4 regions of the Planococcus sp. VCh962 genome follow, and region 2 is predicted to be linked to each of the others. Evidence: riboswitches for the same ligand, from Rfam matches in the RefSeq annotation. Region 2 holds a riboswitch; each other region holds the start of a gene.
What was found. Region 2 has a riboswitch for S-adenosylmethionine ahead of mtnK (S-methyl-5-thioribose kinase). Riboswitches for the same ligand answer to the same signal wherever they lie in the genome.
Positions count from the first base shown of each region.

Region 1: another riboswitch for S-adenosylmethionine. It lies ahead of AC3AQ9_RS09215 (O-acetylhomoserine aminocarboxypropyltransferase/cysteine synthase family protein); the one in region 2 lies ahead of mtnK (S-methyl-5-thioribose kinase).
Region 3: another riboswitch for S-adenosylmethionine. It lies ahead of AC3AQ9_RS16225 (methionine ABC transporter ATP-binding protein); the one in region 2 lies ahead of mtnK (S-methyl-5-thioribose kinase).
Region 4: another riboswitch for S-adenosylmethionine. It lies ahead of ssuE (NADPH-dependent FMN reductase); the one in region 2 lies ahead of mtnK (S-methyl-5-thioribose kinase).

Region 1 covers NZ_JBYLHS010000002.1:377,639-385,334, forward strand. The annotation lists gene AC3AQ9_RS09185 (sensor histidine kinase) at 1-83, opposite strand, end outside; gene AC3AQ9_RS09190 (response regulator transcription factor) at 222-911, opposite strand; gene AC3AQ9_RS09195 (DMT family transporter) at 992-1,897, opposite strand; gene AC3AQ9_RS09200 (helix-turn-helix domain-containing protein) at 2,008-2,238, shown strand; gene AC3AQ9_RS09205 (hypothetical protein) at 2,286-3,071, opposite strand; gene metX (homoserine O-acetyltransferase MetX) at 3,292-4,305, opposite strand; gene AC3AQ9_RS09215 (O-acetylhomoserine aminocarboxypropyltransferase/cysteine synthase family protein) at 4,318-5,607, opposite strand; SAM riboswitch class I at 5,710-5,825, opposite strand; gene AC3AQ9_RS09220 (glycerol-3-phosphate acyltransferase) at 5,957-6,598, shown strand; SAM riboswitch class I at 6,726-6,839, shown strand; gene AC3AQ9_RS09225 (methionine ABC transporter ATP-binding protein) at 6,978-7,696, shown strand, end outside.
Region 2 covers NZ_JBYLHS010000003.1:125,549-133,244, reverse strand. The annotation lists gene AC3AQ9_RS11865 (O-methyltransferase) at 1-489, shown strand, start outside; gene mtnA (S-methyl-5-thioribose-1-phosphate isomerase) at 647-1,708, opposite strand; gene mtnK (S-methyl-5-thioribose kinase) at 1,705-2,895, opposite strand; SAM riboswitch class I at 2,969-3,123, opposite strand; SAM riboswitch class I at 3,291-3,399, shown strand; gene mtnW (2,3-diketo-5-methylthiopentyl-1-phosphate enolase) at 3,473-4,687, shown strand; gene AC3AQ9_RS11845 (2-hydroxy-3-keto-5-methylthiopentenyl-1-phosphate phosphatase) at 4,693-5,358, shown strand; gene AC3AQ9_RS11840 (methylthioribulose 1-phosphate dehydratase) at 5,355-5,972, shown strand; gene AC3AQ9_RS11835 (acireductone dioxygenase) at 6,000-6,536, shown strand; gene AC3AQ9_RS11830 (DUF4395 domain-containing protein) at 6,772-7,185, shown strand; gene AC3AQ9_RS11825 (glutamate-5-semialdehyde dehydrogenase) at 7,249-7,696, opposite strand, start outside.
Region 3 covers NZ_JBYLHS010000007.1:53,232-60,927, forward strand. The annotation lists gene AC3AQ9_RS16215 (MetQ/NlpA family ABC transporter substrate-binding protein) at 1-694, opposite strand, end outside; gene AC3AQ9_RS16220 (methionine ABC transporter permease) at 735-1,403, opposite strand; gene AC3AQ9_RS16225 (methionine ABC transporter ATP-binding protein) at 1,396-2,421, opposite strand; SAM riboswitch class I at 2,505-2,609, opposite strand; gene AC3AQ9_RS16230 (thioredoxin family protein) at 2,748-3,053, opposite strand; gene AC3AQ9_RS16235 (hypothetical protein) at 3,059-3,397, opposite strand; gene gcvH (glycine cleavage system protein GcvH) at 3,534-3,914, opposite strand; gene AC3AQ9_RS16245 (arsenate reductase family protein) at 3,993-4,346, opposite strand; gene AC3AQ9_RS16250 (acyl-CoA dehydrogenase FadE) at 4,439-6,220, opposite strand; gene AC3AQ9_RS16255 (acetyl-CoA C-acetyltransferase) at 6,500-7,675, opposite strand.
Region 4 covers NZ_JBYLHS010000002.1:435,382-443,077, forward strand. The annotation lists gene AC3AQ9_RS09495 (gamma-glutamyl-gamma-aminobutyrate hydrolase family protein) at 1-584, opposite strand, end outside; gene dacB (D-alanyl-D-alanine carboxypeptidase/D-alanyl-D-alanine endopeptidase) at 860-2,359, opposite strand; gene ssuE (NADPH-dependent FMN reductase) at 2,558-3,118, opposite strand; SAM riboswitch class I at 3,225-3,332, opposite strand; gene AC3AQ9_RS09510 (DedA family protein) at 3,340-3,954, opposite strand; gene AC3AQ9_RS09515 (MGDG synthase family glycosyltransferase) at 3,972-5,084, opposite strand; gene AC3AQ9_RS09520 (hypothetical protein) at 5,085-5,654, opposite strand; gene AC3AQ9_RS09525 (hypothetical protein) at 5,981-6,250, opposite strand; gene rbsK (ribokinase) at 6,441-7,322, opposite strand; gene AC3AQ9_RS09535 (dicarboxylate/amino acid:cation symporter) at 7,546-7,696, opposite strand, start outside.

The sequences.
Region 1 (7,696 bases), on a different contig from region 2:
TACTTCGGCCCCAATTCCATAATGCTAAAACAGCCAATTATAATAAATGAGGCAATCAATAACCACAGCCATTTCTTCATCATCAAACATCCCCTATCGATAAACTTCTGAGGGAAGCCAGCAATTCAGCAATCGGAGGAGTTACAAAAAATTCAAAGATAAATGTAAAACAGTAGAGCAGACTGAACAAAGCGCAAACAATGGCTACGACTGACCAAATATCATTTTTCCATTTTGTAGCCAATTCCCCATACCACCTTTAAATATCTCGGATTTTTTGGATCTGCCTCAATTTTTTCACGAATTTTACGTATATGCACAGCTACAATATTTTCAGCATTATAAGCTGGTTCATTCCAAACACGTTCATAAATCTCACTAATTGAAAACACCCGGCCGGCATTGGTCATCAATAACTCCGTCACTTTAAATTCAATCGGCGTCAATTTGACCGTTTCTCCGTGAAGTGATACATCTTTCGCTTCCGCATCAAGCACCAGTCCCTCTATTTCAATGCGCGAGGTTTTATCTTGATAATTCCCAAGCGTGACGTAACGTCTTAGTTGTGATTTCACCCGGGCAACCAGTTCCATCGGATGGAACGGCTTCGTCACATAATCGTCCGCTCCTACTGACAATCCATGGATTTTATCGGAATCCTCCACTTTGGCACTTAGCATGATGATCGGGATATTGCGCTTTTCCCTGATTTTAAAAGTTGCCGAAATTCCATCCATTTTCGGCATCATGATATCGAGAATCATGACATGCACTTCATTTTCTTCAAGCAGTTCAATTGCTTCATAGCCATTTGCCGCTTTCAGCACTTTATAGCCTTCGTTCTTCAAATAGATTTCAATGCCATCCCGAATATCCTGGTCGTCATCTGTCACCAGCACTGTATGCACCATTCCTTGCACCTCTTCCCTCTATAAACCTAATTGTAAATGGAAAATCTTAAGCAGAGCCTAGCAGAAATATGAAGAAATTCTTAAGAAAGCGGCGTTTTTTCCAAAGAGGCAGCTTTGCTTTTCGCGCCACTCTTTTTTCGGCCGAATGTCAAAACCAGAATTCCACCCAAAAGCAGCAAAACTCCGAGCCAAGCAATCCCTGTCAGCACTTCACCGACAATAAAGACCCCTAAAAGCGCCGCTGTCATCGGTTCAGCAAGCGACAGTGTTACTGCTGAAGAAGAAGGAATGAGCTTTAATCCGCTTGAGAACAAAATATACGAAAGGCTTGTAGCGCCTAAGCCGAGATAGAAAATAACTCCTATGTTCTCAGGTGCTGCTATGTATGACAAATCAAAAAAGAATAAGAACGGCAGCAAATACAAAGCACTTAATGAGAAAATCACGGCCACTGATGGAACAGCGTCCATTCTTTCCAATACTTTCTTGCTGATGAGCGCATAGGCGGCAAAAGACAATCCAGCACCAAGGGCCAGCAAAATGCCAATCGGATTGATCGCCGGTGCGTCCTTATCGGCAAACAACAGCAAACAGCCGATAATAGCCAAGCCGGTCGCCATGGCCCAAACCCGGTCCGGCTTCTTTTTCAATACAGTCCATTCAAGGATGCCCGAAAAAACCGGCGCACTGCCGATAGCTACGACTGTGCCGATGGCGATGCCCGTCAATTGGACCGAAGAGAAAAACAATGGCTGGAACAAGGCCATCGTGGCTGCTGATAAAAAGGCAGCTTTCCAAGGAATCGACCGGAACGCCAATTTTTTCGTCCATAAAACGAAAGCCAATAGCGTAAATCCTCCAATGCTCAAACGAAGGGCACCAATCGTTAAAGGATGTGCGGTTCCTTCAATGAAACTCTGGGCAGTCCCAGTTGTTCCCCATAGCATTGCTCCTAGCAAAACCCATATATACGGCCAATAGTTCACATTAAACACCCCTTGTATTCTATCAATGTAGTAAACCTTATCATGAATTTTATGGTTTGAGATACCCTGTGCCATCAATTATAATAAAAGAAAAGAGAGGAGATGATCACATGTATATGACAATCCCGGAAACTGCCGTTTTTCTATCAATGCCTGAAGAACAAGTGATGAGTTATGTGCTCGAAGGCCGTATTCGCGCAGTCAATGACGGAGAACAGTACTTGATCAACACCTCACAGTTCGAAACGCATTTCCAGCAGCTTGAGTTAGCAAAACAAGCCCTTGAAGAATGGCGTGCCATGCCTATTCCGGACGATGTGGATATTCAAGACGAAGATTAAGCAAAAGCATCTTAGCCGAGATTTCGGCTAAGATGCTTTTATATTTTTTATTTAGGGTAGCGGATATACTGGCGCTGGCCTTCGATGATTTTTTTATTATCTTCGATCATTTTATCGTAATTCAGCTTTTTCATGTTTTCAAAATCTTCATCTGCAATCACATTCAAGCCATTCAGGTTCTTGCGCATTTTTTCCGTATTGTCGGTGATGCCTAGAACAAACTTCTGCAGTTCTTGCCCAAGCCCATTCCAGCCTTCAGATTTTTTAAGAAAAGAAGCAAAAGATTTGATTTCAGCGTTTTTTTCCAGCAGCAACTGTAAATTCATGTATTGATACAGAGTCAGCAGGTTTGCCGTTTCCTGTGTCTTCATGACGTCTGCTTCAACAATTCCCTTGCGGACTAATACGTCATTTTCGTAATAGTTCTTGTAGTCTTTTATTAATGAAGTCAGGTTCTGCTGTATCTTCCATAGCTCTGCAAAAGCTTCTCTTCCTTCTAAAACAGCTGAATCCTGTGTAGCAACAGGGATGCTTAACGGTTTTGTAAAATATGCTGCGTTTATTTTCAAATAATCCATGCCAATATTGAAAATATTATTGCTCAAATCACCGAAAAGAGCTAAATGGCGTTGAGCTTCCAGCGCTTCGTCGCGGTCTTCTTCACCTGGGGTCACATAAGCAGTTGCAACAGACGCATTGTTTTTAGTGAATCCAGCCATGTAATAAGGCTTGCCATTCACCATCCAATAAATCGGATTTACAAATATGCCTTCTGTCCATTTTTTATGCTTCTTAACTTTTTTCAGGAGCTGTTTCGTCGACTCTTCATGCACAGGGCTTCTCTCCCTTGTTCAATATTATTCACTGCTGATTTAATGGTACCACATTAAATGCTCATTGTTATTATATTCCAAAATTTTTCATCGCCCTGCAGCTGATCTCTTTTCATTCTGGTAGCCTATTCCATTTAAAAATGTTAAATTTTCATTTTAAAATTGTCGCATTAAAGAGAATCATATAAAACCGATTCTCTCAAAAAAGAAAAAACTCATGCTAAGGCATGAGTTGGGGAACTACTAAATGATTCAATTTCTTTTTGATATGGTTGCTCCATTTCTCAAATTCCACGAGAAAACCATCGTGTCCAAATTGCGTTTCAACGATTTCCCAAGAGGCATTCGGCAGCCCTTGAAGCCAAGGGATCAATTGCTCACTCGGATACAGCAAGTCTTTTGTAAAGGATAAAGAAAAGATTTCCACTTCTATTCTTTCTTTTGATACATCATGGGTATTCATCGCTTTCAGCAAGGTCAAGTAACTATTGGCATCAAAACGCCTAGCCAATTTTTTCCCTTGATAATCGAGATAAGATTCCACTTCAAAGCGTCCCTCATTGGAACAGCGCCGAAACCTTTGATCAAACAGGTTGCCGCTTCGGTAAGTAACCATTGCGGCCATGCGCGCCAATTCAAAGCCTTTCAGTTCAGAGGAATCCGCATAATTTCCATTATTGAAAAACGCATCATTCTCTATCGCTTGAATGCCAAGCCAATTAAAAGCTACTCCATAATCACTGTATGCCGGTGTAACAGCGAGCGGAAGAATAGCATCCACAAAGTCCGGGTATAAATGTCCCCATTCCAGCGCCTTCATGCCGCCCAGCGATCCCCCGAGGACCGCTGTCAGATGAGTGATTCCTAATTCCTTTAGCGCCTTATACTCTGCCCGCACCATATCACGGATGGTAAGGTCCGGAAACGAAGCACGGTATGGCTTACCGGTTTCCGGGTTGATGGACATTGGCCCTGTTGATCCGTTGCAGCCACCCAGCACATTAAACGTAATGACTTGAAAAACGTTTGTATCCACGGCTTTCCCTGGTCCGATCAATCCTGACCACCAGCCCGGATTTTCAGCATTGCCGACTGCAAATTGATCACCGGTTAAGGCATGGCAGACGAGAATCACAGGAGCATCTTTTTTGCCACATCGTTCGTAGGCAAGCTCTACGTTATGCAAGATTTCCGTCGACTCCAGGGTCAGTGTTCCTATGGATACTGTCGTCATTTCCGTCGCCTCCTATACGTTCTCGAGTACCGCTGCCTGAATGGCTTGTTCAAGGTCGGCAATCAAATCTTCCGGATTTTCCAATCCTACCGATAAGCGGATCAATTCTTCTGTAACGCCTGATAATTCCAGTTCTTCTTTTTTCAGCTGCTGATGCGTTGTTGAGGCCGGATGAATGATCAGCGATTTCGCATCTCCGACATTTGCTACATGGGACCATAACGCAACGCTGTCAATCACTTTGCGTCCAGCTTCGCGTCCGCCTTTGACGCCAAAATTGACAATCGAACCGTATCCGTCTTTTAAGTATTTCTGTGCCAATTGATGAGACGGATGATCTTCAAAACCGATGTAATTAACCCATTCCACTTGAGGATGGTTTTTCAAGTATTCGGCTACAATACGGGCATTGCTGTTGTGGCGTGGAATACGCAAATGCAAAGTTTCCAGTCCCTGTAAAAACGCGTGAGCACTTTCGGCACTTAATGTCGGACCGAAATCACGCAGCAATTGGACACGCAGCTTAGTCGCGAAAGATACACCTTCCACATCGATGCCGAAGCGGATGCCATGATAGCTTTCATCCGGCTGCGTATAGTTCGGGAACTTTGGATTGTTCCAGTTGAATTTCCCGCCATCTACAACGACACCGCCGATAGTTGTCCCATGTCCGCCAATCCACTTTGTCGCAGAATGGATGACAACGTCAGCGCCGAATTCAATCGGGTTGCTTCCGTATGGTGAAGCGAAGGTGTTGTCAATCAATAAAGGAATTTGATTCTCATGGGCAATATTTGCCACTGCTTCAACATCAAAGACATTCAAGCTCGGATTTCCGATGATTTCCCCAAAAATCGCTTTTGTCTTATCTGTAATGGCTCCACGGAAGTTTTCCGGATTCGTGCCATCCACGAATTTAACGGTGATGCCATAACGCGGCAATGTGTTGGCAAAAAGACTGTATGTACCGCCGTAAAGATTGGCGTCCGCCACAATTTCATCGCCTGCTTCTGCTATGTTCAGGACAGAAAAAGCAATGGCTGCCATTCCTGAAGATAAAGCTACCGCTGCTGTTCCGCCTTCAAGAAGCGCCACGCGCTGTTCAAAAACGTCAACCGTCGGGTTCATGATGCGTGAGTAAATATTTCCTGTTTCTTTTAACCCGAATAAATTCTGGGCATGCTCCGTATTTTTAAACACATAAGAAGTCGTTTTATGGATGGCTACCCCTCTGGCTCCAGTTACTGGATCCGGTTGCTGTGCCCCATGCAATAAAAGCGTTTCAGGTTTAAAGTTTGTCATTTTGTTTCCTCCTAAGGTTTTTTTGATGGAAACCATGGTTGAGGAGGAATAGAAAAAAGCCCCCTTCACTTAAGAAGAGGGCCGTCATATACGGATTGCCTCCTCTCATCTGCCAGATCCCGTCGTCCCGGATCTGTAGGATTTAGCACCTTTCCAAGCGTCGCTTGTTGGTTGCCGGGCATCATAGGGCCTATTCCCTCCGCCTCTCTTGATAAGAGTATTCAGATTTAGTTTTCCATCATGTTGAGAAGTATAAAATAAAACAAATAATTTTGTCAAGTGCATTTTTTCAAAAGATTTTGAAACCTATTACTTTTTTATACGTTTACAGTAATAGAGGTGAACAATAATGATTGTATGGATTGCACTTGCACTTATTTTAGGTTATTTGATCGGCTGTCTGCATGGTTCTATTGCTGCCCAGCTGCTGTCCGGCGTAAATGTCAAAAAAGAAGGCGTCAAAAATTCAGGAGCATCAAATGCAGCCATTGTTCTCGGCTGGAAATATGGAGCACTGGTAGCTTTTCTTGATATTCTTAAAGGAGCGGCTGTTGTGGCAGGTTTCCGCTTGTTGCTGAGCGGCTCTTCTTTCCCTGATGAAATGGTTTGGATGCTGCTGTTCTTCGCAGGAGCCGGTGTCATTTTCGGCCATAACTTTCCGTTCTATATGAACTTTGATGGCGGAAAAGGAACGGCTTCTGTCATCGGCGTCATGTTAGCCCTTGATTGGAAGCTTGGCCTGGCCGGCGGGCTGCTGCTTGTGCTGGCAGCGCTGGCTACCGACTATTTGGTGGTCGGAGTTCTCGTATTATACGGCATGTTTTTTGCCATCGCCTACTGGCCGGCTGAAGGGTTATGGCCTTTAGTAACAGCCTTCGCCTTGTTTGCCATGGCGCTCTGGAAGCATCTCGAAAACATCGCACGCATTAAAAATGGAACAGAAAATAAGGTCTCTTCTGTTTTCCGGAAAAAACCGGCCGGCTCCGCCTAAGATGCCCGCCGCTCTTGGGTCAACTCATATTTTTCTGTATTAAGTTAAATTTTTATTGCAAATCCCCTTGACTTATTCGTTATTTCGCAATAAAGTAAACATTACAAATCGAATAACGTACATCACTTTCTTATCCAGAGAAACCGAGGGACAGGCCCTTTGACGTTTCAGCAGCGGATTCGCTATATGCGAAAACTGTGCTAACTCCTGCAAATGCGATTTTGCATTTGGAAGATGAGAGCGAGATGGTTTCATGCCGAAGCCTTCTTTTTTCTTGTCGATAAGAAAAAAGAAGGCTTTTTTTCGTTCAATAATTAGGAAAGATAGAAAAGTACGCAACAAGATTTGCAGAATTCCCACAGCAAGAGGAGGCAGACAGATGATTCAATTTGAAAGGGTTGCAAAAACCTACCAGTCCGGCAAACAGGAAATCCATGCATTGAACGGGATTGATTTAACTGTCGAAACCGGTGAAATATATGGCGTCATCGGGTTCAGCGGCGCCGGCAAAAGTTCATTGATCCGAACGGTCAATTTGCTGGAACGGCCAACAACCGGCCGGGTTTTAATACACGGCAAAGACATATCTACTTTATCCAGCAAAGAAATACGGGAAACACGGAAAGACATCGGAATGATTTTCCAGCACTTTAATTTGCTGAATTCGAAGACCGTTTTCCACAATGTAGCCATGCCGCTTATTTTAGCGAAAACGCCAAAAAACAAGATCAAAGAGCAAGTCAAAGATCTGCTGGACTTTGTTGGCCTTGCTGACCAGGCTGAAAAGTATCCGGACCAGCTCTCGGGTGGACAGAAACAGCGTATTGGCATTGCCCGCGCACTTGCCACTAATCCTTCTGTTCTCTTATGTGATGAAGCAACGTCAGCCCTTGATCCGCAGACGACGCAATCCATTCTGGAATTACTCCGGCGCGTCAATCGTGAATACAATATCACTATATTATTGATTACGCATGAAATGGGTGTTATTCGTGAAATCTGTGATAAAGTGGCTGTTCTCGAAGCAGGAAAAGTGATTGAACAAGGAAGCGTATTCGACGTATTCACTAAACCGCAACATCCCACTACCCAAAGGTT
Region 2 (7,696 bases):
AGGCAGATTCCGCAAGTCGGCTTTTTTGAAACGGAATTCCCGTTTCCGGCTGTCCTGGAAAATGGCCGGGTTTGGATGACCATCACACCAAATGAAATTGAAACAATGAAAGAACCGATTGAGCAGGCTTTTGGCAAGGTGCTTACATTTGGTCTGGGGCTTGGTTATTATGCCTATATGGTTTCAGAAAAAGATAATGTGGACAGCGTTACCATTGTCGATAGTAACGAGAACGTTATCCGTTTATTTAAAAGGCATATTCTTCCGCAATTCAAAAATGCCCACAAAATCAACATCATTAAAGCGGATGCTTTTGAATATGCACAAACTCGCATGGCTGAAGGGCATTTTGATTTCGCCTTTATGGATTTATGGCATGACGTTTCGGACGGACTGGATATGTACCTGAAGCTGAAGGAGTACGAAAAACTAAGTCCTGAAACAGTCTTTACCTATTGGATAGAGAAATCCATTTTGTGTTATTTGTGAAAGACCGTTGGATATAAGAAAAGAACCGATTTACTGAATCGGTTCTTTTTAGCTTGTCATAAACTGTTGGCAGCGTTGTTCATTTTGCTACTCTAAAAATTAACGGCTATTTGGGAAATTTCTAGCTATAGCTTTCTGTCCTATCGTTAGAAATTTTTCATGATTTTTCTCCTTTTCCTGCATACAAGTTGAGAACTCCAGGAATGTTTTGATGGTAATCGGGTTTGATGATCCCTTTTTCAGTAATGATTGCGGTGATAAAGCGGGACGGGGTCACGTCAAAAGCCGGATTGAATACTTTGGTGCCCAGAGGTGCCACCGGGCGGTTTCCGATATGGGTGATTTCTTCCGATTTTCGTTCTTCAATCGGTATTTCTGTCCCGCTTTCAATAGTGAGGTCAAATGTTGATGCGGGTGCCGCTACATAAAACGGAATCCCGTAAGCATCAGCGAGAATTGCCAGATTAAGTGTTCCAATTTTGTTGGCGGTATCGCCGTTCGCCGCAATGCGGTCTGCACCGACGATAATGGCTTCGATGTCTTTTGCTCCAATGGTGTGGGCCGCCATACTATCGGTGATGAGTGTGACATCCACTCCTGACTGCTGGAGCTCCCAGACGGTCAGCCGCGAACCTTGGAATACCGGTCGGGTCTCACATGCAAACACTTCAAATTGACGGCCGCGCTCGCTTCCAAGATGAAACGGCGCCAATGCTGTTCCGTATTTCGCCGTGGCGATCGAGCCGGCATTGCAGATGGTCATAACCCGTTTATGCCCTTCCAATAGCGACAAGGCATATTCGCCGATTTGCCGGCAAGAAGCTTCATCTTCCTGATGGATGCGTACCGCTTCTTGGATGAGCAGTGCTTTTCCGCCTGCTACAGTTTCAGCTTTCTGAACCTTTTCAAGCAGCCGATCAAGCGCCCACATCAAATTGACCGCTGTTGGGCGTGACTCTCCGAGATAAACTGCCTTTTTACGGACATCATGCAGGAATGTTTCCAGCGTTCCAGCGTTATGGCGCTGCGCTGCAAGGGCTAAGCCGTATGCGGCGGCAATGCCGATGGCCGGTGCGCCGCGCACTTTCAGCGTGAAGATGGCTTCGTAGACATCTTCGATTGTCTCAAGTGTTATATAGTCGATTTCATGTGGCAGTTTCTGTTGATCTAAGATGACCAACTGCCCGTCTGTCCAGGCAATTGATAAAGGAATGGTCATTGCTCCAACTCCTCAAGCAGACCGGTTACTGCATCTATTGAGCCTAACTCGGAACGTTTTAAAATCAACGCTTCGCCAGTTTGTAAAGCTTGTTTCTTTAAACCGATTCGCAGTTCCGCATCTTCAATGCCGTCCAGGTCTTTGACGTGTGCCAGGCCGATTGTGCGGCGGATCAATTCACAGCCGGCAAAGCCAAGTGTGTCACGGAAAATCTTTTCCAGTACAAACTCTTTATAGCCCGCCGTTTCTTTGAATGCTTCAATGCCCTTCTGATCCCAAAGCTCTGAGAACTGGGTTGAGAAAACTTTCCATGTGCGTTCGATGTGGTTCACGATCACTTGGCGTTCTTCGCCGCTTCGTGTAAGCGACTGGACAATCAAGTTTGCGAGAAACAAGCCGACGTCAAAGCCGATCGGACCATAAAAAGCAAACTCCGGGTCGATGACTTTCGTTTCCGATTCACTGGCGAAAATACTGCCGGTATGGAGGTCACCATGCAATAGTGCTTCCGCTTCCGTCAAAAAGCTGAACTTCAGCTTTGCCGCTTCAAGTTTCAAAGGACCGTTTTTCCAGATAGCTTCGACAGTCGGCTGCAGCTCCGGTTCGTAATTATTGGTGTCGTTATTGAAAAACGGGTCAGTGAAAATAAGGTCTTCTGTGATTTTGCACAGTTCCGGGTTGGAGTACTCGGCCACTAAGCGCTTTTTCTCGAACGGGTGCAGTGCGAAATCGGAAGTATGGAACAGCGTACGCGCCAAATATTCACCGATGTCTTCCGACAGTCTTGAATATGCCGCACCCTGGATCAGTCCATCGCGCGCAATCGTCAAGTGAGACAAGTCTTCCATCACGGTAATCGCAAGTTCTTCATCGGTTGCATAAACGAATGGTACAAGCCCAGGTGCAAATTCTCCGTGTTTTTGAAGAGCGTTCGCTTCAATTGTTGCGCGTTTTAAAGTCAGCGGCCAGCTTTCCCCGACAACTTTCGCATACGGCAAGGCTTGTTTGATGATCAGGCCCTTTCCGCTTTTCTGATCTTTGATCTGGAACACGTAATTCAAGTTGCCATCGCCGATTTCGCGGCATACAAGTTCGGCCCCTTCAGGGAATGGATATAGGCTCTGAGCCATTGCAATGGCTCTTTCTAATGTTAATGCTTCGTATTGTTTGGATGCTATGGTCATCATTCATCTACCTTTCCGGGTCAATAGAAAAAGCCTCTTTCCGCAAGAAAGAGGCCTAGAATGATAGATTCCATGCCTCTTATCTTTCAGAAATGGTCATTTCTGATGGAATTAGCACCGTGCCTTGCGGAATCTGCATTCCGGCGCAAAAGCGCCCCTTCTCACGAAGGTATTACGGTCGGTTGCTGGGCGTCATAGGGCCAATATCCCTCTGCCTGCTCTTGATAAGAGTACTATTTGAGTAACTGTATGCTGTTTGAAAAGAATCCTATCACGGTTCAGAATTGACTGTCAATAACTTTTTTCACTACAAATAATTTTGCGAATATTTATTGACAGAAAGTTTAAGGCATGAAATAATCAACATTAATTTCTTTATTAATCCAATTGAATACACATTCTTATTCAGAGCAGGTGGAGGGACAAGCCCTATGATACCCGGCAACCGGTCCATAACGGACACGGTGCTAATTCTTGCAGCCGATTGATGCGGCTGAGAAATAAGAAGTTGTTAAGCCTATTAACCTCTTCTTGTTTGAAGAGGTTTTTTATTTTGATTTTTAACAGGAGCGTGAACGCAGTGAGCAATTTGACAGCGACTTACCAGTTATACGGCAAAGCCGGTTCATTCGGGAAAAAGGCCGAAGGAATCGCCCTTGGCCTCACAATCGGATCATGGACCGACTTGCCATTATTGGAACAGCAGCAATTAAAGCAGCATAAAGGAAATGTTGTTTCGGTAACGGAATTTGAAGATTCCCCGCATCCGCTAAAGCCGGATGAAATCAAAGCGGTGGTGAAGATTTCATACCCAAACGCTAATTTTTCGGCGGATTTGCCGGCGATTTTAACTACCGTTTTCGGCAAATTATCGCTGGATGGGGAAGTTAAGCTGCTCGATTTGGAGTTTGATGAGCAATTGCTTGCCCATTTTCCCGGACCGCGGTTCGGCATCGACGGCATTCGGGGATTACTCGGAGTAGACGGACGGCCGCTTGTCATGAGTATCTTCAAAGGCGTCATTGGCCGCGACTTGAATTTCCTCGCTTCACAGCTCCGCCAGCAGGCGCTTGGCGGAGTGGATTTGGTAAAAGATGATGAAATCCTCTTTGACAATCCGCTGACGCCTTTTGAACAGCGGATTACGACCGGGAAGAACGTCTTACAGCAGGTCTTTGAAGAAACCGGGCACCGGACGCTTTATGCAGTGAATTTATCGGGGCGTACTTCGAACTTGCGGGACAAGGCGAAAAAAGCGCGCGAACTTGGTGCGGATGCGCTGCTGTTCAATGTCCATGCATACGGACTTGATGTTCTGCAGGAGCTGGCAGAAGACCCGGATATCCGGTTGCCGCTCATGGCCCATCCAGCGTTCAGCGGTGCTTTCACTTCTTCGAACTTTTACGGGCTGGCTAGCTCTCTAGCACTTGGAAAACTGGTCCGCTACGCAGGCGCTGACTTTTCTTTGTTCCCTTCCCCTTACGGCAGTGTTGCACTTGAAAAGGCGCAGGCACTGGCACTCGGCGAGGAATTGGTAAAGGATGGCCCATTAAAGCGGAGCTTCCCGGTGCCTTCTGCAGGTATCCATCCTGGGCTGGTGCCATTATTGATCAACGATTTCGGGATCGACAGCATCATCAATGCCGGAGGCGGTGTGCACGGCCACCCGGACGGTGCAGTGGGAGGCGGAAAAGCATTCCGCCAGGCAGTTGATGCCATTCTGAGCAAAACAACACTCGCCGACGCTTCCGAACAGCATGAAGAATTAAAAACAGCATTGGCAATATGGGGGTAAGCATGTTGAGTAAACCAGTAATTTTCTGCGATTTTGATGGCACCGTCACCAACAACGACAACATCATCGCAATCATGAAAAAATTCAATCCATCCGGCTGGGAACCGGTTAAAGACGACATCCTGGCCCAACGGATTTCTATAAAAGAAGGCGTGGCAAAGATGTTCTCGCTGCTGCCATCATCGAAAAAAGAGGACATTATCCGCTATGTGCTCGAGCAGGCACAAATCCGTGACGGCTTTTCCGAATTCATAGCATATGCCAAAGAACAGGATATTCCGCTATACATCGTCAGCGGCGGCATTGACTTTTTTGTCCATCCACTCCTTGAACCGTTCGGCCCTTTCGCAGGCGTTTATTGCAACGAAGCGGATTTTTCTGGAGAGACAATCAACATCACTTTTCCGCATGGCTGCGACGGAGAATGCACAAGCCAAGGCTGCGGCTGCTGCAAGCCGTCCATCATCCGCGAATTGCTCGAAGACGGCGCGAAAAGCATCGTCATCGGAGATTCCATCACCGATCTCGAAGCAGCGAAACGGGCTGACCTCGTCATTGCCCGAGACTTTTTAATCGAAAAATGCGAAGAACTCGGCTTGCCGTATGAACCGTTTGAAAACTTCCGGGATGTCACTTCCATCATCGATGCGCGTCTGGGTGTGAAACTATGACGGCGCTTCAGGAACGGTGGCAGGAACTCGCAGATATCAAAGACGAATTGGCGCTCCGCGACTGGTTCATGGGAACGAGCGGCAACCTCGCCATCAAAGTTCAAGATTCACCTGTTGAATTTCTGGTGACGGCCAGCGGCAAAGACAAGCGCAAACGCACTGCAGAAGATTTTTTGCTGGTGGATGCCGCCGGCAAGGCAGTCGATGATACACATCTGAAGCCATCGGCTGAAACCTTGCTGCATTGTGAAGTCTATTCAAAAACGGCTGCGGGATGCAGCCTCCATGTTCATACCGTTGCCAATAACGTCATTTCGGAAATATACGGGGACCGTGGAAAAATTGATTTCCAAGGCCTTGAACTTATCAAAGCATTCGGCTTATGGGATGAAGATGCAGTATTGACCATCCCGATCATTCCAAATCACGCACACATCCCTGACCTAGCGGCAGAGTTCCAAAAAAACTTGACCTCCGATAGCGGCGCAGTGCTGATTCGGAACCATGGCATTACCGTGTGGGGCAAAAACGGCTTTGAAGCCAAAAAGCTGCTGGAGGCCAGTGAATTTCTATTCCAGTACCAAATGGCTTTATATCAAGTACATTCACATTAAAACTTAAACCAGAAAGGAAGATTCATAATGGCAATCATCAAAATTCAAGGAACAAATGAAACAATCGAAGCACAAAACGAAGTGGCAGCATTCCTGGAACAGCAGGAAGTTATTTACGAGCATTGGGACATCAACAAATTGCCGGAGCATCTGCACGAAAAATTCAATCTTAGCGATGAAGAAAAGGAAGAAATCCTGGCAGCCTTCAAAGCGGAAATCGACGATATTTCAGGGCGCCGCGGTTATCAGGCAGCCGACATCATCTCGCTTTCCGATTCGAATCCGAAATTGGATGAACTGCTGAAGAACTTCCAGCGCAAACACATCCATACAGATGACGAAGTGCGCTACATTGTCAGTGGACACGGTGTTTTCATTATCCAAGGAAAAGACGAGCGCTTTTTTGAAGTTCATTTGTCTCCGGGAGACTTGATCTCGGTTCCTGAAAATATCACGCATTACTTCACATTGGCCGATGACCGCAAAGTTGTCGCTGTCCGCATTTTCGTTACGACTGAAGGCTGGGTTCCTGTTTATCAGGAAGAAGAAAGTGTGCAGAACTAACTGATTGAAGTTGAACACCGGCATAGGAATGCCGGTGTTTTTCGGCTGAAACTTATGAAACTGTTATCCGTAAATTTCGCCGCAGCTTCATCAAAGATAAAAGGGTGATGCAGACTCTATTTTGATCAGAGAACGGAATCTCCTTTATTCCAACGGGCTATAAAACCCAAGTCCTCCTTCTTTATTCTTACCTGACTGCTTGGTATACTAATGGACAATCCGAGGAGGCTTCCGCATGACGATTCCAAAACCACTTGTTCAGTCCAATCAATTGTTTATTGTCTTTACCGTCATCTTGGCGCTGATTTTCCATAAAGCGATTCTGCTCCTGCCATTTGCCGCAGGCGTCTTGACGCTTATCACCGGCAAGAACCCGGTGATTTTATTTGCCAGACGATTTTTGAAAAAACCGATAAACCAATACATTCAGGAAGACCGCGCCCAGCAGATTTTCAATCAATGGATTGCCACCATTTGCCTGGGTATATCACTGTTAGCTTTCTTATTCGGTTTTACGCTCGCGGGCTATGCTTTCAGTATCATGGTTGTTGCAGCAGCCGGAGTTGCGTTGATGGGCTATTGCATCGGCTGCACAATCCGCTACCAGTATCTGATGTGGCGACATAAAAGAGCAAAGGCTGCAAATTAAGCTCTTACATATGAAAAAGGCCAGAATCCAATCGCGCTGATTGCTTCTGGCCTTTTTCTCTGGTTATTTCACTTGACCATTGCCCTGGATCAAGTACTTTGTGGAAGTTAAAGCAGGCAGCCCCATCGGACCGCGCGCATGAAGTTTTTGCGTGCTGATGCCGATTTCAGCTCCGAACCCAAACTCAAAACCGTCAGTAAAGCGCGTAGATGCGTTATGGTAAACGGCTGCAGCGTCCACTTCCATAAAAAATTTATCCACGTTTTCGAGGGTTTCCGAAATAATCGCTTCCGAATGTTTCGTACCGTATAAATTGATGTGTTCAATCACTTCATCGACCGTGTCCACCACTTTGACGGCTACTTCGAGGCCCAGGTATTCTGTGCCCCAATCTTCTGCACTGGCAGGAATCACTTCGCCGTATTGCTGAGTCGCTTCGTCGCCATGGATTTGGACTGCTTGCTGCTGCAACGCTTCAAGAAGTTCAGCCAGATGATGTTTGGCCCATTCT
Region 3 (7,696 bases), on a different contig from region 2:
TGATATTGACGTAAGGAGATTCTGAACTTTCAAGTGCAATGGAATCTTCCAACGGGTTCAAACCGGCATCGATTGCATAGTTCGAGTTGATCAACAACGCATCGCCTTCGCCAGCTTCATATAATTGAACCATCAATGCTGCTTCATAGTTCGCATCAAACTCAAGATTTTTAGGGTTTTCCACAATATCCTTCACTTCAGCAGCTGTTTTGTCTATGCCATCTGCCAGTTTGATCAAGCCTTGAGCTTCCAACATTGATAAAATACGGCCATGGTCGGCCACCGAGTTGCTCATTAGGATTGTTGCGCCTTCAGGAAGCTCTTCCAATGAAGCATATTTCTGAGAATAAACACCGATCGGTTCGATGTGGATTCCGCCTGCATTTTCAAAATCGTAGCCAAATTCTTTCTTTTGTGACTCCAAGTAAGGAACGTGCTGGAAATAGTTCGCATCGATTTCCCCTGCTTCTAAATCCTGGTTTGGCAAAATGTAATCTTGGTATGTTTCAATTTCCAATTCAATTCCTTGTTCTTCAAGCAGCGGCTGTGCCTGTTCCAAAATAATCGCGTGAGGTACGTTTGAAGCACCCACTTTTAATGTGCTTGACTCTTCTTCACTTGCTCCGCCGTTGCCGCTTCCGCAGCCAGCAAGTACAAGCGCTGTCAATAATGACCCAGTTAATAATTTTTTCATCTAACTAATCCCCTTTTTCTATATTTTTATAGTTGAGCTGCTAGCGTTTATCTGATTTAGTAGTCAATCGGTCACCAATAAATTGGATTGCGAAGACGATGATCAAAATCAAGATAGTCGCCATCAGCGTAACATCTTCCCGGCTTCTCTGGAAGCCATCAAGGAACGCGAGTGTTCCTAAGCCGCCGGCACCAATAATTCCGGCCATGGCAGTGTATCCAACCAATGCAATCGCTGTAACTGTAATACCCGAAATCAACGCCGGTTTGGATTCCGGCAACAGCACTTTGCGGATAATCGTCCATGTTGTCGCTCCCATTGAACGCGCAGCTTCGATGACCCCTTTGTCAATTTCCTTCAATGCAATCAATACCATACGCGCATAAAATGGAGCTGCTCCAATGATCAAAGCAGGCAAGGCTGCATTCGGCCCACGGATTGTGCCGATAAGAAATTTCGTAAAAGGAATTAGCAAAATAATTAAAATGATGAATGGAATGGAACGGAAAATGTTGACGAATGCCCCTGTCAGCCAATTGACAACACTGTTAGCCCATAATTGCTTTGGTGCCGTCAAAAATAGGACAATTCCCAAAACCAATCCGATGACAAATGTGAAAAATGTCGACATAGCAGTCATGTACAATGTTTCGAGCGTGGCTTCCCACATGCTGTCCCAGTCGACGTTCGGGAATAATGACTCAATCATTTGCCATCACCTCCGTCTGGACATTCTCTGCATTTAAGAAAGCGAGCGCTTCCGATATCTCTTGTTGTGAACCTTTCATTTGTAAAACCAATGTTCCGTAAGCTCCTCGCTGCGTGTGCGATATATTTCCTTGCACAATATTGATATCAACAGGGAACTTCCGGATTAGCTTAGTCAAAATAGGCTGTTCGGTTTGTTCACCGACAAAAATCAATTTTACTAGTTCGCCAGTTGGATAGAGTTCCCGCAGATGTTTGATCGTTTCGTTCGAATCTTCCGTATCGGTTACTTGAGCGACAAAACGCTTTGTAATTTGCTGTTTCGGTGCCTGGAAGACATTCAAGACATCCCCCAGTTCGACGACGCGTCCGCCTTCCATAACCGCCACACGATGGCAAATTTTACGGATAACATGCATTTCATGTGTAATAAGGACAATAGTAAGTCCTAAACGCTTATTGATATCGACCAATAGCTCTAAAATTGAATCCGTCGTCTGTGGATCGAGTGCTGAAGTTGCTTCATCACAAAGCAGCACTTCAGGTTCATTAGCCAGCGCCCGGGCAATGCCGACACGCTGTTTCTGACCACCCGACAGCTGGGACGGATAGGCATGTTCTCTTCCTGTAAGGCCTACCAGCTCTACTAATTCCTGGACGCGTGCATCGCGCTTGTTTTTTGGAACCCCTGCAATTTCAAGCGGAAATTCAATGTTTTCTTTTATGGTGCGTGACCACAAAAGGTTGAAATGCTGGAAAATCATACTGACTTTCTGGCGTGCCTTCCGCAGCTCTTTTCCTGTGCTTGCCGAGATATCTTGGCCATTAATCGTTACAGTTCCTGAACTAGGCTTTTCCAATCCATTCAACAAACGGATCAATGTACTTTTGCCTGCCCCACTATAGCCGATAATGCCAAAAATTTCACCGGATGAAATCGACAGGTCGACATGGTCGACAGCTGTTAAAGTGCCTTTTCCCGTGTCGAAAACCTTCGACAGTTCTTTTAATTCAATCATCCTTTTACAACTCCTAATCCAAAATAAAAACCCTTCTGCGCAGAACTGAGCAGAAGGGTGACCGTGAAAACACGAAAACCGCTCTCTCATCTCCCAGAACCTTCGTTCCGTGTGATTTGGCACCATTTCATTTTCATGACGGTTGCCGGGCTTCATAGGGCACTTCCCTCCACCACTCTAAATAAGAGTTACGATATGAAATTATTGTTCAGAGATTCAATTTACCATGCTCGACATTTTTCGTCAATACATATGTTGAATTAATCATCTTTGCCTTATTCCCAGCGGCTGAAGCGGTGTATCAAAGAGCCTTTCTTTTGTCCAACTTACAGAGACCTTAATTTCTCGTATATATAAGGGACCGACTGGAAGGCGTATATCTTTTCCTTCAGCTGGCCATTTTCTGTAATGAGCAGGCACGGCACACTTTCTACCTTGTATAATTCGGCAATTTCTTGAACATAATTCAAATTTGCTTTGCCCATCGGCATACCTGGAAGGAGCTCTTTTACGACATCCATCATTTTAGAAGCAACTTGGCATGTTCCGCACATCGGTGTATATAAATAATAAGCGGCAATTGACTTTGTATTTTTTTCTTTCAGCCATTCTTTATGTGTCCATTCTTTCATCTATTTCATCCCTCGGTTAATAACTTATTGACTTGAATATTTGCTGAAATCAGCACATCCAGTAAAATCCGGATCGGTGTCGCTGCAACTTCCTTGTAACTGCGGTTGATATAAAAATGCCGGGCTTCAGGAAATTCGCGTTTGACCAGTTTTCGCAACTGTTCACCTGATTTGTCCGCATCTACCAATATGATGATATCTAAGCCTTCATAAGGCAGCAATATCTCTTCAAGCCTCGATGCACTAACTGTACCATTTGTGCAAAGAATCGTCACGGGTTCTGCAATAAGCGGCGCTATTCGGGTTTTATCACTGAGCCCTTCAACAACGATTACTTTATCCATAAGTCAACACCTCGCTGATATATGATGAAAGATAAGGGGGAACGGCTGCTTTCCACTGATTCAGCCGGTAACTTCAGATTTTATAAACTCACCCGGCTAGCAAAAAAAGCGCCAAGTAATAGGCGCTTTTAAAATATTACTCGTTGATCATTTCCTGATATTGTTCAGCTGTCATCAAATCACTGATTTCAGCTTCTTCTGGAGATTCGATTACCACCATCCAAGCATTTTCGTAAGGAGATTCGTTTACGAATTCCGGACTGTCTTCAAGCTCAGCATTGACTTCAATCACGCGTCCGCTAATAGGCGCATAAAGTTCTGAAACAGTTTTAACTGATTCAACGCTGCCAAAAGGCTCATTTCTTTTCAGTTCATCTCCAACTTGCGGCAATTCTACGAAAACGATATCGCCAAGTTCAGCTTGTGCAAAATGCGTAATACCAATACGGGCTGTGCCGCCTTCAACTTTAACCCATTCATGCTCTTTAGAATAACGAAGTTCTTGTGGTGTGCTCATCGAAAACCCTCCAAATTATGTAGTGTACTCAATTTCAGTTTGACATAATACCCATAGAATTACAAGATTTCACTGTTATCACTTCCAAGTATTTTCAAACTCTTCCTCTTTAAAGCCCAGTGTTACTTTTTTCCCGTCCCAAGCTAACGGACGTTTGACAAGCATTCCATCTGATGACAGCAGTGCTAGCTGCTGATCTTCAGGCATTTCCTTCAATTTATCTTTTAGTCCCAGTTCCCGGTACTTCATGCCGCTTGTATTAAAAAACTTCTTTAATTCAAGTCCGCTTTTTTCATAAATTTCGCGAAGTTCAATGGGGGATGGCGGTTTTTCAGCAATATTAACTTCATTATATTCGATCTCATTTTGATCGAGCCATTTTTTTGCTTTTCGGCAAGTTGTGCATTTCGGATATGCATAATATGTAATCATTTAAAAACCTCCTTTTAACCAAGCTTACCAAAATTAGTACCCTTGGTCGATGTAAAAAACGCAGCCCGAAGACTGCGTTTTTGAAGAAGGCATCAAACTACATATTTCTCTGCTTCCACTAATTTAACAGCTGCTTCTCGTTTTTTAGCTATCACGTTATATGGGGTAGAACGCGTCAGTTTCCGCAGTGCCGAAAGCATCATGCGCTGATTGTCGCCTTCCACAGCTGCAAGCAAAGTTTCTTTTGCATCTTTTTCAATCTTATCGAAGGCTTCCTGGCAGTAAATCTGCGTATACAGCAATTTTTGCTGCGCTTTTTCTTCGCCGGATGCTGCAATCGCTTTTTCTGTGCGGAGCACTGCGGATTCCATCGCAAAGACGTTGCTGACGATATCAGCGATGTTTACAAGCACTTCCTGTTCTTGTTCAATCTTTGCACCATAAGTCTGTGCCGCCAGTCCAGCTGCAAGCAAAGCAATTTTCTTGGAGTTTCTCACCAAGTATTTTTCCTGTGCCAACGCTTCTGTTCCAATTTCTTCCGGCATCATCATGAGCAATTCCTCTTGCAATTGCTGGGCATGCTGCAATAACGGAAGTTCACCTTTCATTGCTTTGCGCAGCAAGGTGCCAGGAACCAGCAAACGGTTGATTTCATTTGTTCCTTCAAAAATCCGGTTGATGCGGGAATCCCGGTAAGCGCGCTCAATCTCGTACTCCTGCATGAATCCGTATCCGCCATGCAGCTGAACGCCTTCGTCAACAATATAATCCAGTGTTTCGGTGCCAAAGAATTTATTCATCGAACATTCCACTGCAAATTCTGCAATCGAATCTGCCACCAATTTCCCGTTGGCATGCTCTTCTTCTGTAAAGCCGCTCATGCGGTCTTCAAAAAGGCCGACTGTGCGGTAGACCGAACTTTCAAGAGCATACAATTGAGAAGCCATTGTACCCAATTTTTCACGGGTTAAGTTGAATGAGGAAATTGGCGTTTTAAACTGTTGCCGTTGATTCGTGTAAGGAATCGTAATTTCCAGTGCACGTTTTGAACCTCCGATTGTGCCTACTCCCAATTTGTAGCGGCCGATGTTCAAGATATTAAAAGCAATAATATGGCCGCGCCCTGCTTCACCCAATAAGTTTTCGACAGGTACTTGAGCATCCTGCAAGACTAATGTACGAGTAGAAGATGACTTGATCCCCATTTTCTTTTCTTCCGGTCCAACAGAAACTCCATCATATGCTCGTTCCACGATAAATGCCGAGAATTTCTCGCCGTCTATTTTTGCATAAACGATGAATACATCAGCGAAGCCAGCGTTTGTAATCCATTGTTTTTCGCCGTTTAAGACATAATGAGTGCCTGCTTCATTTAACTTAGCTACAGTTTTGGCTCCCAAAGCATCTGACCCTGAGCTTGGCTCTGTAAGGGCATAGGCAGCGATCAATTCGCCTGTCGCTAGACGCGGCAAGTATTTTTGTTTTTGTTCTTCATTTCCAAAAAGAACGATCGGCAATGATCCAATGCCCACATGGGCTCCGTGAGTAATCGAGAACCCTCCCGCCTTTGACATCTTTTCCGCAATCAAAGCGGAAGCGATTTTATCAAGGCCAAGGCCACCGTACTGCTCCGGTACATCAGCACCGAGTAGCCCGATTTCTCCAGCTGTTTTCAATAAACGCACCGAATGCTCAAATTCGTGGTTTTCTAATTTTTCAACCACAGGCAATACTTCCGTATTCACAAAATCCTCCGTCGTTTTAGCGATCATTTTTTGTTCTTCGGTAAAGTCCTCCGGTGTGAATACGCGGGATAAATCTGCGTCTTCGATTAAGAAACTGCCGCCTTTGATTAACGTCTTAGATTCTGCCATTTTTTATTCCTCCTGGTTTATGGTTAGGTTATATTGAAATGCATAAATTTTTTAATCGATATTCCGCAAAACAGCTTCGCTTGCCGCGGGCGTGACATTAGCCGAAGCCTGCGAGGCTAAGTCTTTACGACGAGCTTGCGCAGGCGCGTCCACGGGCTAGGCGAAGCAAGAAGACAGGCGTTCTTTGCCTGGCTACTTGCGAAAGCCATGCCCAAAGCGGCCTAAGCGGCCTAAGCGGTATACAAAAAGCCATTTCTTCAATTCGACTTACTCAATAATTTACAGCATTTCAAACACGCCTGCTGCGCCCATGCCACCGCCGATGCACATGGTCACCACGCCGAATTGTTTTCCTTGGCGCTTTAATTCACTCATCATCTTCAGCGTCAGAATAGATCCTGTTGCTCCAAGCGGATGGCCTAAAGCGATGGCCCCGCCGTTTAAGTTCACTTTATCGATATCCAGGTTGAGGTGGCGGATAACGCCCAATGATTGGGAAGCAAAGGCTTCATTTAATTCCCACACGTCGATATCTTCAACTGTAAGGCCTGCCAGTTTCAATGCTTTTGGAATGGCAACAATCGGTCCGATGCCCATTACTTCCGGCGGTACGCCGCCAGTTGCAAATGAACGGAATTTGGCAAGCGGCTTTAATCCGAGTGATTCGGCTTTTTCACGGTCCATTACCAAGACCGCTCCTGCGCCGTCTGATGTTTGTGAAGAGTTTCCGGCAGTTACTGTTCCACGGGCTGAGAATGCAGCACGAAGCTTGTTCAAGGTTTGAATGCTCGTGCCGTGGCGGACACCTTCATCCATTTCAAACATGAATGTTTTTTCCTGGTATTTATTGTTGTCATCGACAAAACGCTTGGTGACTTCGACCGGCACGATTTCTTCATCGAATTTCCCTGCCGCAATCGCTGCAGCTGCTTTTTCATGTGACCGGACCGCAAACGCATCCTGGTCTTCCCGGCTAACGCCGTATTGAGTGGCGACCTGTTCTGCAGTGTGGCCCATACTCATATAGTACTGAGGAGCAGTTTCTGCCAGCTTTGAATTTGGCCGGATGACATTGCCCATCATTGGCACCATGCTCATCGATTCAACGCCGCCTGCAATGATGGCTTCTGCGCTGCCAACCATGATCCGTTCAGCCGCATAAGCGATCGACTGCAGACCTGACGAACAGAATCGGTTGACTGTCACTGCTGATACCGTATCCGGCAATCCTGCCAATGCTCCTATATTGCGTGCGATGTTCATGCCTTGTTCAGCTTCCGGCATGGCACATCCCATGATCAAATCATCTATTGGGCCATCATATCCGCCTGCCCGGTTTAATGCTTCCCGGACTACCAATGCGCCGAAATCATCCGGGCGCACAGTAGCAAGTGAGCCTTTTTTCGCTTTGCCGACCGGGGTTCTGGCCCCAGCGACGATTACTGCTTCGCGCATGTGTTTCTCCTCCTTCAATAT
Region 4 (7,696 bases), on a different contig from region 2:
TCTATTACGCCGTCGCTTGCTGTTCCGCTGACCAGAAATGAATCAGGCACATGCCGATTTGCTTGATGATGGCGGCTGTTGACTCTCAACTTTTCAGATCCTGTCAAACGGTGCAACAAAGAATCTTCCTTTACATGAACAAAATGGCTGCCATGTTCCACTGGTGCCTTCTGCTGATGCTGGAGCATATTGCCTTCCATTTGCGCGGGAATATCCTGATACATATCGCCTCCCACTGCCACATTCAAAATCTGTGCTCCCCGGCAAATCCCTAAAATCGGTTTGCCAAGTTCCAGCACTTTCTGGATCAGCGCCAGTTCAAAAGCGTCCCTTGAAGGAATAACGGTTCCCAGATTCGGATGGGGCTCTTCCCCGAAAAGAGTTGGATCGACATCATAGCCACCAGCTGCAAACAATCCATCAATGCGCTCAGCTATCCGGTCTATATCTGTTTCTTCTCTCAAATGCGGAAGCATGATCGGCAACCCGCCCGCCTGCAGGATCGCTTCAGTATCCGCCAGTTGAATATGGTATTTTTCTTTGCCTAACTCTCTTGATGAAGTAACGCCGATGATCGGTTTCATATGTAATTCCCCCCAATTTATTGTCTGAATATCTTAAACATACAGAATTAACAAGGAAATTGCTAGAGAGGCTGAATGAAAAATTTGTAGCTGTTATTATTCCGCAAAACAGCTTTATTTGCCGCAGACAAGTTTTTGCGACGAAGCACTCGCTGCTGCATCTAAAAAATCCTTCTTCAGTCCAACTCCTATAAATGGTTCCGCAAGGCTATTCTGTTTTTCTCCAAATCAGTAAAAGCCCCGAAAAGAAACTTACTTTTCGAGGCCTGTATCAGTTATTCTCCATCATATGCCGCAATTGCTGCAGCGATTGCATCTTCAATCGGCGTAACGATTGTTAAATCGTTGTTGATGACAATCGAAAAGATCAACTTTTCTCCTTCTTTCGTCGTTGCATATCCCGACAACGACGAAACTGCTGTCAGGCTTCCCGTTTTAGCTGTGACATTCCCTGTCGCATCCCCTGTTTTCATCCGGTTGCGAAGTGTTCCTCCAACCATCCGATCCGCTGCACCGGCTACCGGAAGTGAAGTTAAAAAAGTATCATACCAATCTTTTGGCTGGGCCGCATAAAGCAATTGGGATATCTCATTGGCTGGAACCAAATTCACATGGGACATGCCTGAAGCGTCGCGCAATTGAATGGTGTTGGTGTTTACTCCCAAATCGGCCGCTACTTCTTCAACTATTTTAAGTCCGGCATCCCAGCTGCCTTCACCGGCTACCACCTGTCCCATCTCTTTCGCTAAAATTTCGGCATGCCCATTATTGCTTAACTTCATAAATGGAATGAAAAGATCACGCAACGGCATGGATTTCCGCTCAGCGAGCATTGTGGTGCCTTCTGGAGTTTCTCCCATCTCTAGACCGTGGTTGCCGGTCAACTGAATGCCCTGAGCCAACAATGCATTTTCAAACAAATCAAGCGCATAACCGGCAGGCTCTGATACTGCGATCCACTCGCGTGTACGCGATCCTCCAAGCGGCATTTCCCCTTCAATCACAATATCGTTCGTCCCATGGTCACGTGTGATGGAAACGGTCTTCTTTTGTCCCGCTGGCACGGTTGTTGTTTTATTGATGATGTTTACATAATCCGTATGCGGTGTGAGCGTCACTTTTGTTTCGCTTCCTTCTGCATCTCCGGAATTGACTTCCACAATGACTGACCCAGCGTCATAGTCTTCATTTGGTGAAGCAGTGAGTGCAGATACTTGTGCACCGTAATAGTAGATCTCATCTTTCCAAGTGATGTCTTCTGACAAACGCTCGCCGTCATACCACGTATCATCGCCGATTAAACCACCTTTCACTTTCTGGATGCCTTGGCTTTTCAATTCAGCAGCTAACTGCTCAAAATCTTCCTGCAGCAAAGTCGGATCTCCTTTGCCTTTCAAATACAAGTTGCCATGCAGGACCTTCCCTTTAAGCTTTCCGTCTGTATGTATTTCTGTAGTGAACTGATAATCTTCCCCAAGCGTTTCAAGTGCAGCCATGCTGCTGAACAATTTCGTATTCGATGCCGGTTTCAGGCGGACATCACCGAAGTGGTCGTAAATTACTTCCCCAGAATCAGCTTTTCGAATACTGACACCAGTAGTCGCTCCATCCAGCCGCCCATCCTGCAATATGTTATTAATTTCACTTACCAGCCCGGCATAATCTTCATCCGCTCCCGCCGACTGCTTGGTATTGCTCCATTGAATTGGTGAAAAAACCAATATCGCCGCCAAAAATAACAGAACTCCCCATTTCCAACACTGCTTCTTTTCCACTATCCCATCTCCTCCAATTGTGTAATAACAGAAGCGTATCACATCAAAAGAAAGAATATTCCGATTTTTATACAAATGAATCAATGAACATAGAATTTTTATCTTTAATAGTAATATTATCCATTTGATATCAATAAAATTGCTGTTTCAATCAATTAAAAAGAGTGGAAAGCATAGTAGCTATCCACTCTTTTTAATTTATATTTCCTGCTCTACATCTGGTATGGAGGAACGTCTGCCAATAATTTCAGTAAAGTAATCGAGCTGTTTTTTGATGCGCTGCTCTACTTCTTTATCGATAATCGGATTCTGCGGATTGGATTTGTCTATTTGGCTGTCCACCAGATAAACGCCTTTTAGATTTTGGGCTTTTAAAGTAGCGAGTAAAGGCTTCAACGTATATTCAAGCGCCAGTAGATGGGCGGAACTTCCTCCAGTCATCAGCGGAAGCACTGGCGTATCCTGCAGAACATCCTGCGGCAAAAGGTCGATCAGCGTCTTAAGGACCCCGGAATAGGCAGCTTTATAAACAGGGGAGCCGACAATGACACCTTTTGCTCCATGGATCAATGTACTGATTTCAGCTATTGCCGGGCTCTTGTAATTCCCTAAAAACAAATCATTTTGCGGCACGTCTCTTATGGACAAATGGGTTACAGAAAAACCGCGTTCTGTTATTAATCCTCCTAAATACTTCAATACCAAATCTGATCTGGAATCTTCTGAAGGGCTTCCTGATAAAACAACAATATCACTCATTGTAATCTTCCTTTCTTTTGCCGAAATATGCACTGTGCAACTGCAGGAAACAAAAAGCCTTCTTTTCTCATATTAAGAGAAAAGAAGGCTGATGTAATCCGTCCTGTTCTTATCTCCCAAGAATAAATTCCTGCTGGATTTAGCACCTTCCTGACAAATGTCAGAGGTTGCTGAAGCGTCAATGGGCCAGTCCCTCGGCTTCTCTGGATAAGGTTATTTAATTAATGTTTATCATAATACTCGGAATTATTTTTGTCAACAAAAGGATTTGCTTTCCGAAATTTTGAATAAACCAGAAAAACAGCGCCAAGCACCAAAGCAGCTCCAATAGTTAGATAAAGCTGATGGCTACTGTATAAACTCTGAAATGCCTCATAATTGCCGTTGACATACACGCCCAAACAGAGCATGGTTAAACACCATGGATAAATGCCTAAAAATGTAAGCAATAAATATTTGCCGATGCCTATACGGCTCATTCCGGCTACATACGAAATGTAGTTTCCAATGCCGAACGGCCGGGACAATGCAATGCTCCAGATGCCATAACGCCCGAACAAATGACCAGCGCGCTGCAGGCCCTTATGGAATTTCTTTTGCAGCATCGTGTGCATGGTTTTGCCAAGATAATATGGTATCAGACTAGCTCCGCTGTAAGTCACCGCTAAAGCAGCGGAAAGAAGAGCTGCGGCTGCCATACTCGGATTCAGCAATCCTCCGTAAGCAATAACCATTGCCACTCCAGGAAAAGGAAGAGATGCCCCTTCAAAAAACATGGCCGCAAACAAACCGGCCATCCCTATACTCTCAAGAAACACCAACAGCTGTTCTGCCATGTTTTCCACTCTCCTTGTCAGCTGCTGATCAGCATTTGTTCGATTGTTTCCACTATCTCACTAGATCCTGTCAGTATGAGCGACTTTTTGTATGCCTGGACCGCTGAATTGTAATTGCGGGTCAGTTTTTCGTCTTCCAACGTGCTTGCGATAAAATCCAATAGACTGCTGTTGCCCGGTAAAGTGAAAACGAGATTTTTCCTGGTTAAATAATTTAGATTGATTTCTTCCTGTCCTGGAAGAGGAGCAGATAAAAAGATCGGCAATTCTTTTGTCAGTGCTTCACTGATTGTTACTCCGCCGGGTTTGGTTATCAATGCATCCGCTTCATCATAAAGCCGGTTCATTTCTTCTTTTGAAGAAATATAGGAAAGCGGTGTTATTGCCGGATTGTTCAGCGCTGCGATTTGTTCACGAAGCCGCTTATTGGTTCCGCAAAGAACTAATATCTTCCACTTGCTGCTATCGAGCTCACCTTTAAACTGATCGACAATTGTAGAAAGCCCGGTGCTTCCCCCCGAAACTAAAACCGTCACTGCTTTCTTCTTTTCCTTGCTGTAACGCGCCTGAAAATTTTCGCTGACAGGAATGCCGGTGACAAATATACGCTCTGCGGGAATTTGATAATCATTTTGCAGTTTATCTTTCATCATCTCGGTCGCCGCGAAATGGAACTCAATATGGCTTCTGCCCCAAATATTGTTTATAAAAAAGTCAGTATAAATATTAAGGCAAGGTACTGGACATCTTCCCTGTTCTTTTAGTTTATTGATAAAGAAAGAAGGAAACCCGTGTGTACAAACAATTAAATCCGGCTTTTCTGCCGCGATGATTGCTTCAACTTTCTTCATAAATAGCCAGTCAAAATATGTCGCAGAATGTTTTTCCTTCGATTGTAAGGCAAATTTCCGGTAGACCCAGCCATAAGAATGAGGTGACTTGCGAATCCAATGCAAATAAGCTTTAACGGTTGTTGTTTCGGCTTTCGCGTTCCATTCACTCAGTAAATCCAATTTTTTGCATTCGATGTCGCTTGAATGGCTGGATATATATTCACAGACTGCATCGGCAACCTGGTGATGGCCTGAAGGCATGCTGTTGAGAAGCGAAAAAACCAATATTTTCTTCATTCAAAACACCTCCGCTAATTGTACTTCTTTTTTTGAAGACATCGGGTTGGACATAAAAAACGGAAAATTTTTCATCGCTCCACTGTAGACGAATTCCAGCTCTTCAGCACCGTATATATCTCCAGGCATCGTCAGGCAGGCCGGTTTTGAAGAAACATGGACACCGCCGCTTTGCAGCACCTCCGCCACAAATTGAGAACAGAAGAAAGCTTTTTCTCTTTCAAAAGCCGTCTTCAGCGCAACTCCAAACAAGCCGGCCAAATTGTATTTATACTGTTCATGACGGCATTCCATCTGCCGGACGAATGCTTGCATCGCAGAAAATCCATCTGCCGTCACCCCGCATTTGAAAACTGCACATTGTGCCCGCTGAAACAGGCAGCTCTGCAAGTCCTCTTTCACGAAACCGCCGCTGAATGCATTATCGGCATTTTTCCTTCCAAAACTATATACTTCGTTCAGCTCCTGATTAAAGGACAATGATACATGGCTGTAGGTGTGCCGGGTATAAGTTTTGATTATTTTAGACAGCGGAGTTTTTGTATCGGTAAATACAATATAGACCTCCATTATTCCAACTCCTTATCAGCCGCTATTAGCAGCCCTGCATTTTTACTTGTCTCTATTTTAGCTTCAGGAGAAATACGCGACATCGGGCGCAGGACTTTTTATTCATAAGACTTGAGGTGTAGAGCTTTCTAGGCGATTTTATTAATAAAGAGAAGGGATTTAGCAGTGGGAAATGGCAGTTGGGCATATTTGAGCCGAAGTTGGGCATATTACTTTGCTAGTTGGGCATAAAGCAGACAGAGTTGGGCATAATCGGCTTGAAATAGAGCATAAAATGAAAAAAAGAGAGGCATGTTCTGCCTCTCTTCATACACCCGCTTTAATTTTCAGCCTTCCCACTGGATATCCGTCGAATGGACAAGCCGTTCCCCGACAAAAATCCGGCATTGCACTTTAAGAAGGAGTAAACCGATCGAGACTTTGATGTCTTCAGTCTCACCTTCATCATTTTTCACTTTTCCGAACAGCCGTGAACTCCAACGAAAACCCAGTTGTTCATCCTGCAGAACGCCATCCACAAAAAGCTTTTCACTTGATAAGGTTTTCTCTACCTGAATAGTGTGCGATCCGTACTTCAACTTCCAGACATGCCTCATCCCATCGCCTCCTGCTCATTCCTGTTAAGGCCAGTATAGCAGAAAATGAGTTTTGCAAAGGTCTGTATGACTTGAATTCTGCAATACTGAAAATACCTTGCAAGAACGCTCATCCTACTGAAATAAGCCCTTCTGTATGCGTATTTTGAAACGCTATTTCCCGGGCAATAATCTTGATCAACAGTACCCTTCAGGAAGTGGCTGTCTTTAAGCGCGCCATTACTTCTACCCGCGTTGGCATTCCTCCTTGTGCGCCAAATTTTTCAACAGACAAGGAAGCTGCCGCATTAGCAAAGCGCACCGCTTCTTCGAATGGCATGCCTTCAGCCAGCGCCACACCAAGTGCGCCGTTAAATGTATCTCCAGCACCTGTTGTATCAACAGCTTCAGTTGTGAATCCTTCAACTATAACGTGACGGGAGCCATTGAAATAACGTGCCCCTTTATGGCCAATAGTGACGATGAGCCGATTTGGATACCGTTCGAGCGCTTTCTCCCAATCTTTACCGAATATTTCTTCTGCTTCTGTTTCATTCGGGGTTAAATAAGTTGCGTAAGGCAGGAAATTATCTGTAAACCCAGTCGCGGGAGCCGGATTCAAAATGGTTGAAACCCCATGCTGATGACAGATTTCCAATGTGCGCTGAACAACTGAAATCTTCATCTCCAATTGCATGATCACTATGCTGCTTTGGGATAATTGCGGTTCAAAAGCATCCATTTCTTCCGCTTTCAGGCTATGATTCGCTCCCGGAACGACAATGATCCGGTTGTCGCCTTCAGACAATAGAATATTGGCAATCCCGCTTGTCCCTTGCACTCGTTTTATTGCGTCTGTATGCACCGATTCCGCTTTCAAACCAGCAAGCAACTCATCACCGAAAGCATCAGTGCCAACCGCCCCAATCATATGTACTTTACTGCCTAGCCGAGCAGCTGCAACCGCCTGATTAGCGCCTTTGCCTCCAGGTACTGTCGTGTACAAATCACCTAAAGCGGTTTCTCCTTGCTTTGGAAAACGGCTCGTGCGCACGACAAGATCCATGTTGATGCTTCCCACTACTGTAATCATCCTTCCACGCTCCTTGCAATTCTCTGTACTTTAAATATTGCTGGCACTTATAAAAATTCCTGTCTGTCATCTTTAGTACAATCATAACTCCTTTTCCCAGAAAGTGTAACTAGTTGAACAAATATTTACTATGAATCGCAATGTGTGCTATTTTAATCTTTCCAATCAAAAAAAACAGACTTTCATTTGAAAGTCTGTCCAATATGCGATTCAAATATTGTTATCAAGCATTTACTTCTTCGGTTTTCAATACACGTTTGCCTTCAGTTTCTGCCACGTAAACCGCACATGCAGCATCACCCGAAATATTAATTGCTGTTCGGCTCATATCCAGCAAGCGGTCAATTCCAATGACCAAGCCGATTCCTTCCACC